Regions from separate parts of the Streptomyces sp. NPDC002886 genome, predicted to be linked through region 1. Evidence: riboswitches for the same ligand, from Rfam matches in the RefSeq annotation. Region 1 holds a riboswitch; each other region holds the start of a gene.
The links. A riboswitch is a leader RNA that binds a small molecule or an ion and turns the genes downstream of it on or off. The one in region 1 is predicted to bind cyclic di-AMP.
Positions count from the first base shown of each region.

Region 2: another riboswitch for cyclic di-AMP. It lies ahead of ACFYYB_RS31600 (transglycosylase family protein); the one in region 1 lies ahead of ACFYYB_RS03955 (LysM peptidoglycan-binding domain-containing M23 family metallopeptidase).
Region 3: another riboswitch for cyclic di-AMP. It lies ahead of ACFYYB_RS30680 (M23 family metallopeptidase); the one in region 1 lies ahead of ACFYYB_RS03955 (LysM peptidoglycan-binding domain-containing M23 family metallopeptidase).

Region 1 covers NZ_JBIAPV010000001.1:879,793-884,739, forward strand. The annotation lists gene ACFYYB_RS03945 (NIPSNAP family protein) at 1-6, shown strand, start outside; gene ACFYYB_RS03950 (winged helix DNA-binding domain-containing protein) at 112-1,260, opposite strand; gene ACFYYB_RS03955 (LysM peptidoglycan-binding domain-containing M23 family metallopeptidase) at 1,327-2,325, opposite strand; cyclic di-AMP (ydaO/yuaA leader) riboswitch at 2,330-2,525, opposite strand; gene ACFYYB_RS03960 (tyrosine-protein phosphatase) at 2,841-3,647, shown strand; gene ACFYYB_RS03965 (aspartate aminotransferase family protein) at 3,768-4,947, opposite strand, start outside.
Region 2 covers NZ_JBIAPV010000009.1:91,798-96,744, reverse strand. The annotation lists gene ACFYYB_RS31610 (cytochrome P450) at 1-329, shown strand, start outside; gene ACFYYB_RS31605 (transglycosylase family protein) at 473-1,579, shown strand; cyclic di-AMP (ydaO/yuaA leader) riboswitch at 1,856-2,027, shown strand; gene ACFYYB_RS31600 (transglycosylase family protein) at 2,030-2,734, shown strand; gene eno (phosphopyruvate hydratase) at 3,055-4,341, shown strand; gene ACFYYB_RS31590 (septum formation initiator family protein) at 4,450-4,938, shown strand.
Region 3 covers NZ_JBIAPV010000008.1:188,234-193,180, forward strand. The annotation lists gene ACFYYB_RS30665 (GNAT family N-acetyltransferase) at 1-102, opposite strand, end outside; gene ACFYYB_RS30670 (HPr family phosphocarrier protein) at 288-569, shown strand; gene ACFYYB_RS30675 (GntR family transcriptional regulator) at 828-1,493, opposite strand; gene ACFYYB_RS30680 (M23 family metallopeptidase) at 1,676-2,470, opposite strand; cyclic di-AMP (ydaO/yuaA leader) riboswitch at 2,483-2,642, opposite strand; gene ACFYYB_RS30685 (M16 family metallopeptidase) at 2,869-4,236, opposite strand; gene ACFYYB_RS30690 (M16 family metallopeptidase) at 4,269-4,947, opposite strand, start outside.

The DNA.
Region 1 (4,947 bases):
AGGTGAATCAGGGTGAGGGTGACGGCGTCCGCAGGTGCCGATGGGCACGGAAGCGGCGGGAGCGGTGGGAGTGGTGGGACCGGGACCCCCCTCCGGTCCCGGCCCCACGGTTCAGGCGAGCAGCCGGGTCTCGGCGCTCGGTAGTTTGTTCCACCAGTGGCCGTACCGCCGGTAGACCTCCGGTTCGCGGTCGGCCAGGAAGGCCGTCAGCGCCCGGGCCTCGCCGGCGAGGGCCTCCCAGACCTCCTCCGGCAGCGGGTGGAAGGCGGTGGCCTCGATGCCGGCGCCGGACGGCCGCCACACGCCGGCGACGTGGCCGTCGACCAGCAGGGTCGCCAGGGTGTCGCCGTTCATCCGCGCGACGAGCTTGCGGTACGCCGGCGGAACGATGCGGCTCCGGTCGGCGTAGGCCAGCAGCACGCTGTCCCACATGGCCATCAGCCGGGGCGGCGCCGGCGTGTCCTCCTCCGGGATCGGCGCGCCCTGGACGTCGAACAGCTCCTCGCCGTCCGGCCCCGTCAGCCGCTCGAGCCCGCCGGCCAGCTCCAGCGCGCGCAGGGCCTGGCGGACCCTGGACCGCTGGACCAGGGAGAACTGCGCGACGTCCGCCGCCGACGCCGGCCCGAACCCCTCCAGGTAGCGCAGGACCAGCGTCCGCAAGGACTCCTCCGCCGCCTCCGGGTCCGCCGGTACGGTGCGCGGCCGGCTCGGGGGTGCGACGTACGACGGACGCTCCCCGAACGACCACGGCGCGGCGGTGGGCGCGTGCAGCAGCGGCGCGTACTGCCGCAGCCCCCACCACGCTCCCGGCTGCGGCGCGGACCCCAGCCGGTGTCCGAGCCAGGCCTCGCACTCCGCCGTCGTACGGGGCCGGTCGGCGAAGTCCAGCAGCTCCGGCACGAGGAGGTCGGCGTCCCCGGCCGTCAGCCCCGAGTCCGTGAAGCGGGTCCCGAGCCGGGCGGCCCGTACGGACGGCTGCACGGCCTCGCGGAAGGACGGGTAGTCCCGCGCGTGCACCGCGTGCAGGGTCAGCCGCATCAGCGTCGACTTGAGGACCTCGCGCCCCGTGAAGGCCGCGTCGAGGTCCGCCGGGTCGAAACCGGCGAGCCGGTTCCACAGCGCGAGGTAGGGCGAGGCCGCGTGCTGCGCCTGCAGGGCGACCACCCTGCGGACCGCGTCACCGACGCCCATCGCCTCGCGCCGCAGCAGCAACTGCCGTGCGAGGGTGGAGCGGTTGAGCTCCCTTGCGCTGACCTTCATGCCACGCCCGTCCCGTCCCGTGCCGGAACGTGCAGCCTAACCGGCACCTCCGACAGCGCCTCGGCCTCAGATGCTGACGCCCTTGGACCGCAGGTAGGCCAGCGGGTCGATGTCCGAGCCGTACGAGGGCCCGGTGCGGATCTCGAAGTGCAGGTGCGGGCCGGTCACGTTGCCCGTGGCACCGGAGAAGCCGAGGGTCTGCCCGGCGGTGACGCTCTGGCCGGACGAGACGGAGAGCTGGGAAAGGTGCGCGTACTGGCTGTACTTGCCGTCGGCGTGCCGGATGACGACCTCGTTGCCGTACGCGCCGCCCCAGCCGGCCGAGACCACGGTGCCGGCGCCGACCGCCTTGACGGTGGTGCCGGTGCTCGCGGAGAAGTCCACGCCGGTGTGGTAGCCGCTGGACCACATGGAGCCGGCGGTCTTGTACGCGGTGGAGGTGCCGCCGCCGACCGGGGCGACGAAGCCGGTGGACGTGGAACCGCCCTGCTCCTCGGCGGGAGCCTCGGGGGCGGCGTCCTGGGGAGCGGCCTCCTCATTCGAGGAACCCGCCTCATCGGAGGAATCCGACGAATCGCCAGAAGTGGAGGAACCGAACGAAGCGGACTTCTTGGCCGGCTTCGGCGTTTCGGCCGGCGCGGACTCGGCGGCCTCGGCCGGAGCCGCGCCCTTCGCGCCGAGCGTGAGCTCCAGGCCCGGGTGAATCAGCGACGGGTCGGTGCCGACGGCCTCGAGGTTGTCCGCGTAGAGCTGCTCCCAGCCACCGGTGAGGTGCTGGCGCTCGGCGATCTTGGAGAGGTAGTCGCCCGGCACCACGGTGTAGACCGTGGGGGCGCTCTGCGCGGCGGCCGGGGCGGCCTGCAGCGCGGCGGGCACCTGCGCGGCCGCCACCTGCGGGGCGAGGACCGGAGCGGCGGCGGGCGCCGCGGCCGGGACGCCCGCGGCGTGGGCGCCGGTGGCGCCGAGCAGCGGCAGCGCGAGGGCCGCGCCACCGGTGCCGGCGGCGGCGAATCCGCGGGATATCGAGCGGGACTTGGGACGGCGGTGCTTACCCGTTCCGTGCATGGCGAATTCCTCTCCGACGCCTGCGAGGTGAGCTGTCGGGTTCGGACTGGAGATGTCCGGCCGCCTCTGTGCCGGCGAACAGCACATGTACGGCTTCACCCCGAGCTGTCCCGTTGTAAAGATCTCAACCGGAGATCCGGGACAGCGGCTTACCTGGTTCCCCCGCTCCTGCCGCGCGCGTGAATAGTCGGGTGCGGTTTCCGGTCGGCGGCAGGATTAGGCGGTCCGTCCGGATCGATCGCGAACGTAATCGAGTCCGGCCGCACGGAACAAGTCATGAATTCCCCAATAGAATCTTGAAGATGACGGGCCGCCGGAATTCCGGTCACCCTGCGTCCATTCCGCACCTCCAACAGCCGCCCCAGCAAGGCAATTCGCCATTCGCGATCAGCCACTCAACGTCACCGTATGATCTGGCTCACGGGGGCCTGTCCGATCTCGCCTCTCGTTATGGCAAGTTGCCCACAACCGGCGTAATTCGGACACCATCAACGACGACGACACGGAGGAGCCCGGTGACCCAGCCGATACCCCAGAGTCCGCACGAGGAGCCGGCGCTGACCGGAGTGCGCAACTTCCGCGACGTGGGCGGGTTGCCGACCACGGACGGCCGGAGGGTCAAGTCGGGACGACTGTTCCGAAGCGGACATCTGGCGCATGCCACCGAAAGCGACGCGCAATTCCTCGGGTCGCTCGGGCTGCACACCGTCTTCGACTTCCGCAACGGAGCCGATCACGCGCTGGAGGGTCCGGACGTGGAGCTGCCCGGCGTGCGCAACGTCGGCATTCCGCTGTCGGACCCGGCCGCCGGCGGGGAGTTCTGGAAGATGGTCCGCGAAGGGGAGCTCGCGCAGCTCCGCGAGCTCCTGGGCGAGGGCAGGGCCGCCGCGCGGATGTCCCGTTCGTACCGGCAGATGATCCGTACCCGTACCGCCGAGCACAGCCGGGTGGTGCACGCGCTCGCCGAGGACAGTGTCCCGGCCCTGATGCACTGCGCCGCCGGGAAGGACCGGGCCGGCCTGTCGATCGCCGTCACCCTGCTCGCGCTGGGCGTGGAGCGGGAGGCGATCATCGCGGACTACCTGGAGTCGAACGCGCCGCACAACCGCTACCGGGTCCGCCGGGGCAGCGACGCGCCCGAGGCCCGCGCCCCCGAGGTGATGGAGCTGCTCGCCCCGCTCTTCGACGCCCGCGCCCCGTACCTGACCACGGCCTTCGACACCATCGACGAGGAGTGGGGCGGTGTGGAGCGCTACCTGGCCGAGGGCCTCGGGCTCGCGCCCGAGACCCTCGACAGGCTCCGCGACCGGCTGCTGGACTGACGCCCACGAAGTGGGCCGTCGCCCGCCGAGCCGCCTGATCGCCACCCGTCCGCCGGTTCGCCGACCGCGGGTTCGCCGGCCGCCGGTTCGCCGACCGCCGGTTCGCCGCCCGGCCGCGGCTCAGCGGTTGGCGACGGCCTGCTTCACCAGCGTCCGGCCGAAGTCCCACATCAGCGCGCCGCCGCCGTGGGCCTCGTCCATGACCGCGCGGAAGGCGCCGACGAACCGGTCGACGTCCGCCTCGTCCACGATCAGCGGCGGGATCAGCTTGATCACTTCCAGGTGATCCCCGGAGACCTGCGTGAGGATCCGGTGCTTCTGCAGCAGGGGCACCACGACCATCTGCGCGAACAGCCCCTTGCGCGCCGCCTGCAGCATGGTCCAGCGGCTCCGCAGGCCCAGCGAGGACGGCCGGCCGAACTCGATGCCGATCATCAGCCCGCGTCCCCGTACCTCGTGGAGGAGTTCGTACTCGTCCACGAGCGCGGCGAGCCGCCCGCGCAGCAGGTCGCCCATCGCGCGGGCCCTAGCCACCACCTGTTCGTCCTCCATGACGGAGAGGACGGCGAGCCCGGCCGCCATCGCCTGCGCGTTGGAGCCGAAGCTGGCGGAGTGGACGAGCACCCGGTCCATGGAGGAGTAGACCTTCTTGAAGATCCAGTCCTTGCCCAGGGTCGCGCCGACCGGCACGTAGCCGCCGGAGAGCGCCTTGGCCACGCAGACCAGGTCCGGTTCGACTCCGGGCTCGTGCTGATAGGCGTAGAAGTCGCCGGTCCGTCCGAGGCCGGTCTGCACCTCGTCCGCGATCAGCAGCGCCCCCCGCCGGTGCAGGAGCTCCTGCGCGGCGAGCAGGAAGCCCGGCGGCGCGGCGAGCACCCCCTTGCCCTGGATCGGCTCCACGACGAGGGCCGCCACGTCCCCCTTCTTCAGCTCCCGCTCCAGCGCGTCCAGGTCCCCGAGCGCGATCGCGGTGTCCGGCAGCAGCGGCTCGAACCCCTCGCGGAAGCCGGACTCGCCGTTGACCGAGAGCGAGCCCGTGGTGAGGCCGTGGAAGGCGTGGTCGCAGTAGAGGACCCTGGGGCGCCCGGTGGCGTACCGGGCGAACTTCAGGGCGGTCTCCACCGCTTCCGTGCCGCTGTTGCCGAAGAAGACCCGGTCCAGGTGCGGACTGTGGGAGAGCAGCTTCTCGGCGAGCAGCCCGGGCAGCGGCTGGCAGTCGAAGCGGGTGAGGTCGGCGAGCTGCGCGTCCAGCACGTCGTGCAGGGCGCGGCGGACCACCGGGTGGTGGCGGCCCAGGCCC
Region 2 (4,947 bases), on a different contig from region 1:
GCCGGGACATCGCGGCGGGAGATCCGGTCCTGGTGGTCTTGGCGGCGGCCGACCGGGACCCCGAACGGTTCGCCGACCCGGACACCCTGGACCTGTCCCGGACGGACAACCAGCACCTCGGGTACGGGCACGGCATCCACTACTGCCTGGGTGCCCCGCTCGCCCGGCTCGAAGGGCAGACCGCCCTCGCGACCCTGCTGACGCGGCTGCCCGATCTGGAACTCGCCGTGGCACCCGAAGAGCTGCGCTGGCGCGGTGGGCTCATCATGCGGGGGCTGCGGACGCTGCCGGTCCGCTTCAGCGCCGAATCGAAGCCCCAAAACACCTGAAACCAGCCTGATCCGAAGTCAGTTCACTGCCCAAACTTGTGACAGGCGTTCGAAGGCCGCTAGGTTCTGCCGTTACCCCGCCGTTATGCGAAAGGTGCAGCCTCATGCGTTCCGGGAACGGCCGCCACAGACGCCCCCGACAAGTGCCCGCACTTGTCGTCACCGCCGGAGTCACCGGCACCGCACTCGCCCTGCCGCTGCTCGCCGCCACGGGCGCGAGCGCGGCGGAGACCTCCACATGGGACAAGGTCGCCGAATGCGAGAGCGGCGGCACGTGGAGTGCCAACTTCGGCGGCGGCGCGTACGGCGGGCTGCAGTTCACCCAGGAGCAGTGGAAGAGGGCCGGCGGGCTCGACTTCGCCGAGCGCGCCGACCTGGCCAGCCGCTCCCAGCAGATCGCGGTCGCCGAGCGCGTGCTGGCTTCCCAGGGCCCGCAGGCGTGGCCGCTGTGCGGAGTGCCGGCCGGTCTGACCCAGGACGCGCCCGCCGCCGAGGTGGACCCGGGCCTGCCCAGCGGTTCCGGATCCGCCTCCCCGGCGCCCTCCCGCCCGGACGACTCCGTGCCCCACACCGGCTCGGGCAAGCCGTCCACGGACTTCGGAGCCCCTACGCCGAAGACCCCGGCTCCCGAGGCCCCGTCGGCCTCGACGCAGCCCGACTACCCGATCGGCGTGCCCGGCGAACTGCCCGTCATGCCCGCGCCGGACCTGGAGACGCCCCCGGGACTCCCGGGCGACCCGACGGCTCCCACGAGCCCGGTGGACCCCACCACCCCGGTGGCGCCGCCGTCCGGGGACCCGACCGCTCCGGTCGGCCCCACCACGCCGGTGGCTCCGCCGTCGGGGGACCTGACGACTCCGGTGTCCCCGTCCAATCCGGGGGACCCGACGAACCCGGCAAATACGGTCAACCCGGTTGATCCCACGGCCCCGACGACTCCGGCCGCACCCGGTGCGTCCACCGCTCCGGGCGCGACGCCGACCCCCGGTGCGGCCTCCGGTTCGGCTTCCGGTTCGACCGAGGGCGGCGGCAAGCACCGCGGCCCGGCCGCGGTCGAGACGGCCTCCGCGTCTGATGCCGCGTCGGAGTCGACGTACACCGTGAAGGCGGGCGACAGCCTCATCGAGATCGCGGACGCCAACGGAGTGAAGGGTGGCTGGAAGGGTCTCTACGAGGCCAACGAGCAGGTCATCGGCGGCGATGCGGACCTGATCAAGCCCGGCCAGAATCTGGATCTAACGGATCAATAGGGGCACTTAAGTCGCCCGGAACCAGCTGATTGTCCGTTTTCTGTAAGTGAGACATGTGTCTCTTCAGGTCAACTGGCGTGTCCGGTCCGGCGGGTTCCGCAAACCCCGCCCTCACCTGCGCAAACACCCTTCCGGGGAGCGCAAGTAGGCACCGGTTCCCCCCGATGTTCCTCGTTGAACATCGGGGGGAGACCTGTCTACCTTCTGAATCGCTCGCCACCGCGGGCTCCTTCGACCGCATCGCCGAATCCTGCCGGCGGACGGAGGGAACACTCGTCGCGTAAAGCGCCGAAGGCAGGAGCGGGGGAACCAAGGTAGGCGCCGGTAGCGGCCGTTGAGAGACGGTCACATCGCCGGCTAGGGGTTAAGACGAGCGCTAGGTCGCTCGGCCGGGCACTCACTCGCCCGAACCCGACAGCTCACCTCGTAGGCGTCGGTGAGGAGAACTCCATGCTGCTTTCGGGCAAGGGCAAGCACCGTCGCGGCTCCAAGGCCGTCCGCATCGTCACGCTCGCCGGTGTCGCCGGTGTCGCCGTGGCCGCGCCGCTGATGGCCGCGGGCACCGCTTCCGCCGCGACCGGCGCCGAGTGGGACCGGGTCGCCTCGTGCGAGTCCGGCGGCAACTGGTCCATCAACACGGGCAACGGCTACTACGGCGGCCTGCAGTTCTCGTCCTCCACCTGGGCCGCGTACGGCGGCAAGGCGTACGCCGCGCAGGCCAACCAGGCCTCCAAGGGCCAGCAGATAGCCATCGCCGAGAAGGTCCTCAAGGGCCAGGGCAAGGGCGCCTGGCCGTCCTGCGGCGTCGGCCTGTCGAACTCCTCCTACACCGGCGGCGGCTCGGGGACGACCACCCCCTCCAAGCCGAAGACGCAGCCGAAGCCGGCCGCGCCGAAGGTGAAGCCGAAGCCGAAGGCCGAGGCTCCGAAGAAGGAGACCAAGCGCGTCGAGGCTCCGACGACCCGCTCCGAGCGTCCGGCCGCCGCCCCGAAGACGGGCAACGGCTCCTACGAGGTCAAGTCCGGCGACACGCTGGGTGCGATCGCCGACGCGAACAACGTGTCCGGTGGCTGGGAGAAGCTCTTCGAGCTCAACAAGGAGATCGTGTCGGACGCCAACCTGATCTACCCCGGCCAGAAGCTGAACCTCAGCTGAAAGCCGTGAGAACGCTCGTGTCCGCTTCCGCGACGCGCAGTAGTTCCACCGCGTAGTTCCACCAGCGATTCCACCGCCCGGCGCGTAACCCCCTTCGCGCCGGGCGGTGCTGTGTGCGGATGTCTCCGGCCTGACGAAGCCTCCGAAAGGCCGATGATCAAGGGTCCTATGTCCTGTAAGAGGGGCATTCAGGCCCTTTTTCGTCCCAGCCCCCGGGCGGTCGGCTGGCCGAGTGCCCGGAGGCGGTTAGGCTCTAAGCGGCAAGGCCATCCCACGGCCTGACACGCCACCGCACACCCAGCGTCACATCCCAGAAGGAGATGCTCGTGCCGTCCATCGACGTCGTCGTAGCCCGGGAAATCCTGGACTCCCGAGGCAACCCCACGGTCGAGGTCGAGGTGGGCCTCGACGATGGCAGCACCGGCCGTGCTGCAGTCCCGTCCGGCGCCTCCACCGGAGCGTTCGAAGCCGTAGAGCTCCGTGACGGTGACCCCAACCGTTACTTCGGCAAGGGCGTAGAGAAGGCCGTCCTCGCCGTCATCGAGCAGCTCGGCCCGGAGCTCGTCGGCTACGACGCCACCGAGCAGCGCCTGATCGACCAGGCGATGATCGACCTGGACGCCACCGAGAACAAGGGCTCCCTCGGCGCCAACGCCATCCTGGGCGTCTCCCTCGCCGTCGCGCACGCCGCGTCCGAGGCCTCGGACCTCCCGCTGTTCCGCTACCTCGGCGGCCCGAACGCGCACCTGCTGCCCGTTCCGATGATGAACATCCTGAACGGTGGGTCGCACGCCGACTCCAACGTCGACATCCAGGAGTTCATGATCGCCCCGATCGGCGCGGAGTCCTTCTCCGAGGCCCTTCGCTGGGGTGCCGAGGTCTACCACACCCTCAAGAAGGTCCTGCACACCAAGGGCCTCTCCACCGGTCTGGGCGACGAGGGCGGCTTCGCGCCGAACCTCGAGTCGAACCGCGCCGCGCTCGACCTCATCGTCGAGGCCATCAAGCAGGCCGGCTACGTCCCGGGCACCCAGATCGCGCTCGCGCTCGACGTCGCCGCGTCCGAGTTCTACAAGGACGGCAACTACGAGTTCGAGGGCAAGTCCCGCTCGGCCGCCGAGATGACCGACTACTACGCCGAGCTCGTCGACGCGTACCCGCTGGTCTCCATCGAGGACCCGCTGTTCGAGGACGACTGGGCCGGCTGGAAGACCCTCACCGACCGCCTGGGCTCCAAGGTCCAGATCGTCGGCGACGACCTCTTCGTCACCAACCCCGAGCGTCTCGCCCGCGGCATCGAAGAGGGCTCGGCGAACGCCCTGCTCGTCAAGGTGAACCAGATCGGTTCGCTGACCGAGACCCTGGACGCCGTCGAGATGGCCCAGCGCAACGGTTTCAAGTGCATGATGTCCCACCGTTCCGGTGAGACCGAGGACGTCACGATCGCCGACCTCGCGGTCGCCGTGAACTGCGGCCAGATCAAGACCGGCGCCCCGGCCCGCTCGGACCGCGTCGCCAAGTACAACCAGCTGCTGCGCATCGAGGAGATCCTCGACGACGCCGCGGTGTACGCCGGCCGCAGCGCCTTCCCGCGCTTCAAGGGCTGAACACCCTGATCGGTCCTTAGGGGCGCAAGCCTCCCTACGTCCCCGCACTCGGTCCCGTACCGTGTGCGGGGACGTAGTGCGTCGTGCGCATATAGGGGAGGCGGATCAATGGCCGGGAACCGGGACCGGTTCGCCACGTTCTCGACCGCGACCAGGCTCAAGCAGCTCGGTGAGCGGACCGCGGCACACGTGTACCGCTCGCAGTCCCGCCGGCAGGTCCGCCGCAGCCGGCTCACCGGCCGGGCCGCCCTGCTCGTGCTCGTCCTCTGTACCCTGGTCGTCGCCCTCGCGTATCCGATGCGCCAGTACGTCTCCCAGCGCTCGGAGATCGCGCAGCAGCAGAAGGAGGCGGTCTCCGCGCGGGACCGGCTGGAACGGCTGCGCGACGAGAAGGCCCGCTGGCAGGACAACGCGTACGCCGAGCAGCAGGCGCGCAAGCACCTGCACTTCGTCCGGCCGGGTGAGGTCAGCTACATCATGACCGACCCCGGAGCCGCCGCGGGAGAGCAGCGCCGCGGCGGACAGGCCGCCACCGACCGGCCCTGGTACTCCAACGTCTGGGACGGCGTCGACAAGGCCGACCGCCCGGGCGACTGAGTCCCACCC
Region 3 (4,947 bases), on a different contig from region 1:
GTCGGCGGTGGTGATGGGCCGGATCCGGGCGGTCCCGCCGTCCCGAAGGACGACGTCGGCTTCCCAGTGGTCCGGGTACGAGGGGTCGGACGCGGTGGTCATGGGGTCACCTTAAGGCGCGAACGGTTCGATTGGCCTGGGCGCGGCGCATCGGGCAAGCTGGCTCGAATCAGGGCAAGCTGGGGGAGGTCGAACGGCGGGAAACTCGGGCCGAAGGTCGGTTCGACCATTCCGGACGTCGTGAGAGACTGGTCTAGACAACCCGTAAGCACCTGAAGGGCATCACCATGGCAGAGCGCCGCGTCAACGTCGGCTGGGCCGAGGGCCTGCACGCTCGTCCCGCCTCGATCTTCGTCCGCGCGACGACCGCTTCCGGCGTCCCGGTGACCATCGCGAAGGCCGGCGGCGACCCCGTCAACGCCGCCTCCATGCTGGCGGTTCTGGGCCTGGGCGCCCAGGGCGGCGAGGAGATCGTCCTCTCGTCCTCCGCCGATGGCGCCGAGGCCGCGCTGGACCGCCTCGCGAAGCTGGTCGCCGAGGGCCTCGAGGAGCTCCCCGAGACCGTCTGACCCTTCGGGTTCGACCCGCAGGACTTGCTGGACTTGCACGGCGAAGCCGTTGCCCCCGACCCACGAGGTCGAGGGCAACGGCTTCGCTGCTTTCCGTGCGGGGATCCGGCCGGCCGGCTCTGCCCGGCCATTTCGGAACGGCCCGTCCCGGTGGCCCGAATTCCGGCGGCATAATGGCGCCCGGGGCGCGGGGAATTACAAAGGGGCTCGGGGCACTAATTACCGGCCCGGATATCCTCTCTTTGTATACGGCGTTTGTTAATGCGGAACGCTCGCCGTGTTTACGGCAGGTTGCAAAGTCCTCACGCGCATCCTGTGCGCCCCCGCCGCGCGGTCCACGTGCGCCGCCATCAGCATCCGGGCCCGCTCCGCGTCGCCCCGGGCCACCGCGTCCACGATCGCGCCGTGCTCCGCCCAGGACTCCGCGGGCCGCACCGGGGCCTCCACCACGTACATCCAGGCCACCTTGTGGCGCATCTGGGTGAGCAGGGCGATGAGTCCGGGGCTGCCCGAGGCCTGGGAGAGCGTCTCGTGGAACCAGCCGCCCAGGGAGCGCAGATCCTCCCCCTGGCCCCTCCTGGCGCGCTCTTGGCCCAGCCTGACCAGCCCGCGCAGCACCTTGAGGTGGGCCTCGCTGCGCCGCCTGGCCGCCCGGGCGGCCGCGAGGGGCTCCAGCAGCATCCGCAGCTCCAGGAGGTCGGCCGCCTCCTGCTCGGTCGGCTCGGCCACGCAGGCACCGGCATGCCGGCGGGTGGTCACGAACCCCTCGGACTCCAACGTGCGCAGCGCCTCGCGCACCGGAACGCGCGAGACCCCGTACCTGCGGGCCAGGACCTCCTCGGTCAGCCGGGCGCCGGGCCCGAACACCCCGGAGACGATGTCGTCGCGGATCGCTGTGCATACCGTGTGCGCGGGAATACGCAAGACCGGACCTCCGCCTTTTTCGTATGGCTGTGCGCGTTGCGACTCTATTGCAACACACGATAATTTCCGAGGACGGCCGGAAATACGAAACATTCACACAATGCGGAGTGCGAAACACGACGAAGGCCCCGGCTCTCAAAGAGCCGGGGCCTTCGCGGAAGACGTGCGCTGGGGCGAGCGGGTCAGACGCTGACGCCGTGCGAGCGCAGGTACGTGAGGGGGTTGATGTCCGAACCGTAGTCGGCGCCGGTGCGGGCCTCGAAGTGCAGGTGCGGGCCGCTGGAGTTGCCGGTGGAGCCCGACAGGCCGATCTGCTGGCCCGGGGTGACCTGCTGGCCGACCCGGACGCTCAGCGAGGACATGTGACCGTACTGGGTGTACGTGCCGTCGGCGTGCTTGATGACGACGTTGTTGCCGTACGCGCCGCCCCAGCCCGCCTCGACCACGGTGCCCAGGCCGACCGCGTGCACGGAGGTGCCGGAGGAGGCGTGGAAGTCGATGCCGGTGTGGCTGCCGGAGGACCACATGCCGCCGCCCGCGTGGTACTGCGTGCTGACGTAGGAGCCGTCGATCGGCGAAACGAAGGTGTTGAGGCGCTTGCGCTCCTCTTCGCGGGCGGCGCGCTCGGCGGCCTCGCGCTCGGCCTTGGCCTGGGCTTCGGCCTTCGCCTTCGCCTCGGCGGCCCGCTGGCGGGCGTCGGCCTCGGCCTGCGCCTTGGCGGCGGCGGCCTCGGCGGCCCGCTCCTGGGACTGGGCCTGGGCCTCTACGTCACCGGCGAGCTCGTCGGCCAGCACGATGGTGTTCAGGGCGCCGGTGTCCTCCAGCGAGGGGGACTTGTCCGCGGCGAACGCGGGACCGGCCAGGGAGCCCACGACGCCGGTGGCGGCGAGGGCGGCTATGCCGGCGTAGCCGGCGGTCTTGCGGCTCAGACGGCTCGAACCACGGTGCTTGCCGGCGGCACTACTGCCAAACGCCATGAAGGGGCTGATCCTTTCCTTCCCTCTCGCCTACCGGGTTAGCTGACGGGTTCGGAGCAGGAAGGTCTCCTACGGGCCCCCTCTTGCGAGGCGGTCCGATTCACCCCAGGGACACAAGTGGGTCCCCGGCTCCCCAGGCTCGCGCCTGACGGGGACTCGGCGATCACTGCCCGGTGCCGCGGACGCGGCGGTTACAACTGACGGACAGCACGGCCGACGCTAGGCGGATCATCAGTCAATCGCCAAACAGACGCGCCTTTTTGTTGCGTACGCCACACCACATACAAGCAACCACACCAGAAAAGGGACAAGCAACCCAAAAGGGACCCCAGCGGACAAGCCGCCGGAGCCCCTTCCGCGGCGGGCCAGTTGACGGCCCGCCGGAGATCAACTGACGATCAGTTGGCGACCACGGTCACTTCGCCGATGCCGAGGGCCCGTACCGGCTCCTCGATCAGCGAGGCGTCCCCGACCAGGACCGTGACCAGACGGTCCACCGGGAAGGCGCTGACGACCGCCGAAGTGGCCTCCACCGTCCCCGTTTCGGCCAGCCGCGCGTACAACTGCGCCTGGTAGTCGTCCGGAAGCTCCTGCTCGACCTGGTCGGCGAGCGTGCCCGCGACGGAGGCCGCCGTCTCGAACTTCAGCGGGGCCACCCCCACCAAGTTCTGCACGGCCACGTCCCGTTCGGCGTCGGTCAGGCCGCCCTCCGCGAGGGTACGCAGCACCGTCCAGAGGTCGTCCAGGGCCGGGCCGGTGTTCGGGGTGTCCACCGAGCCGCTGATGGCGAGCATCGAGGCGCCCTTGCCGTCGGCGGTGGAGCGCAGCACCTGGCCGAAGGCGCGCACGCCGTACGTGTACCCCTTCTCCTCGCGCAGCACCTTGTCCAGCCGGGAGGTGAGCGTGCCGCCCAGGCAGTACGTGCCGAGCACCTGGGGCGCCCAGACCCGGTCGTGCCGGTCCGCCCCGATGCGGCCGATCAGCAGCTGCGTCTGGACCGCGCCGGGCCGGTCCACGATGACCACGCGGCCCGTGTCGTCGGCGGTGATCGGCGGGACCGGGCGCGGGGCGGTGGTGTCGCCGGTCCACGCGCCCAGGGTGTCGGCCAGGACGGCGTCCAGGTCGATGCCGGTCAGATCGCCCACGACCACCGCGGTGGCGGTCGCGGGGCGCACGTGGGCCTCGTAGAAGGCGCGTACGGCCGCGGAGTCGATGCGGGCGACCGTCTCCTCGGTTCCCTGACGCGGGCGCGACATCCGCAGGGTGGCCGGGAAGAGCTCCTTCGAGAGCTGCTTGGCGGCGCGGCGCTGCGGGTTGGCGCTCTCGTGCGGGATCTCGTCGAGCCGGTTGCGCACCAGGCGGTCGACCTCGGCGTCGGCGAAGGCCGGCGCGCGCAGCGCCTCGGCGACCAGCCCCAGCGCCTTGTGCAGGCGGGAGGCCGGGACCTCCAGGGAGACCCGCAGGCCGGGGTGGTCGGCGTGCGCGTCGAGGGTGGCGCCGCAGCGCTCCAGCTCGGCGGCGAACTCCTCGGCGGAGCGCTTGTCGGTGCCCTCCGACAGGGCGCGGACCATGATCGTGGCCACGCCGTCGAGGCCCTCGGGCTCCGCGTCGAGCGGGGCGGCGAGGTTGATCTCGACCGCGACGACCTGCTGGCCCGGGCGCTGGCAGCGCAGCAGGGTCAGGCCGTTGGCCAGTACCCCGCGCTCGGGGGCCGGGAAGGCCCACGGCTGCGGCTCGCCGGCCTCGGGGCGCGGGTGGAAGGTCATCGTGACGGCTGCGGTGTCGGCTGCGGTGTCGCTCACTGCTCCGCCCCCTCGTTCTGGTCGCTCGCGTCGGTCTCTTCGGTGTCTTCGGCGTCGTCCGCGGCGATCGGCTCGTAGACGAGCACCGCCCGGTTGTCGGGGCGCAGTCGGGCCGCGGCCACGGCCTGCACCTCCTCGGCGGTGATGTCGAGGACGCGCTGGACGGCGGTCAGCGCCAGCTGCGGGTCGCCGAACAGCACCGCGAAGCGGCACAGTTCGTCGGCGCGGCCCGCCACCGTGCTCAGCCGGTCCAGCCACTCGCGCTCCAGCTGGGCCTGCGCGCGCTCCATCTCCTCGGCCGTCGGGCCCTCGGCGGCGAACCGCGCGAGCTCCTCGTCCACGGCCGCCTCGATGGCGGGCACCTCGACCCCGCTGGAGGTCTTGACGTCCAGCCAGCCCAGCGAGGGCGCGCCGGCGAGGCGCAGCATGCCGAAGCCGGCGGCCACGGCACTCTGGTCACGGCGCACCAGCCGGTTGTGCAGACGGGAGGACTCGCCGCTGCCCAGGACGGTCAGCGCCACGTCGGCGGCGTCGCACTCGCGGGTGCCGTCGTGCGGGAGGCGGTAGGCCGCCATCAGCGCGCGGGCCGGGACCTCCTCGACGATCTCCTCGCGCAGCTGCCCGCCCATGATCTCGGGGAGCGAACCGTCGCGCGGCGGCTGCTTGCCGTCGTGG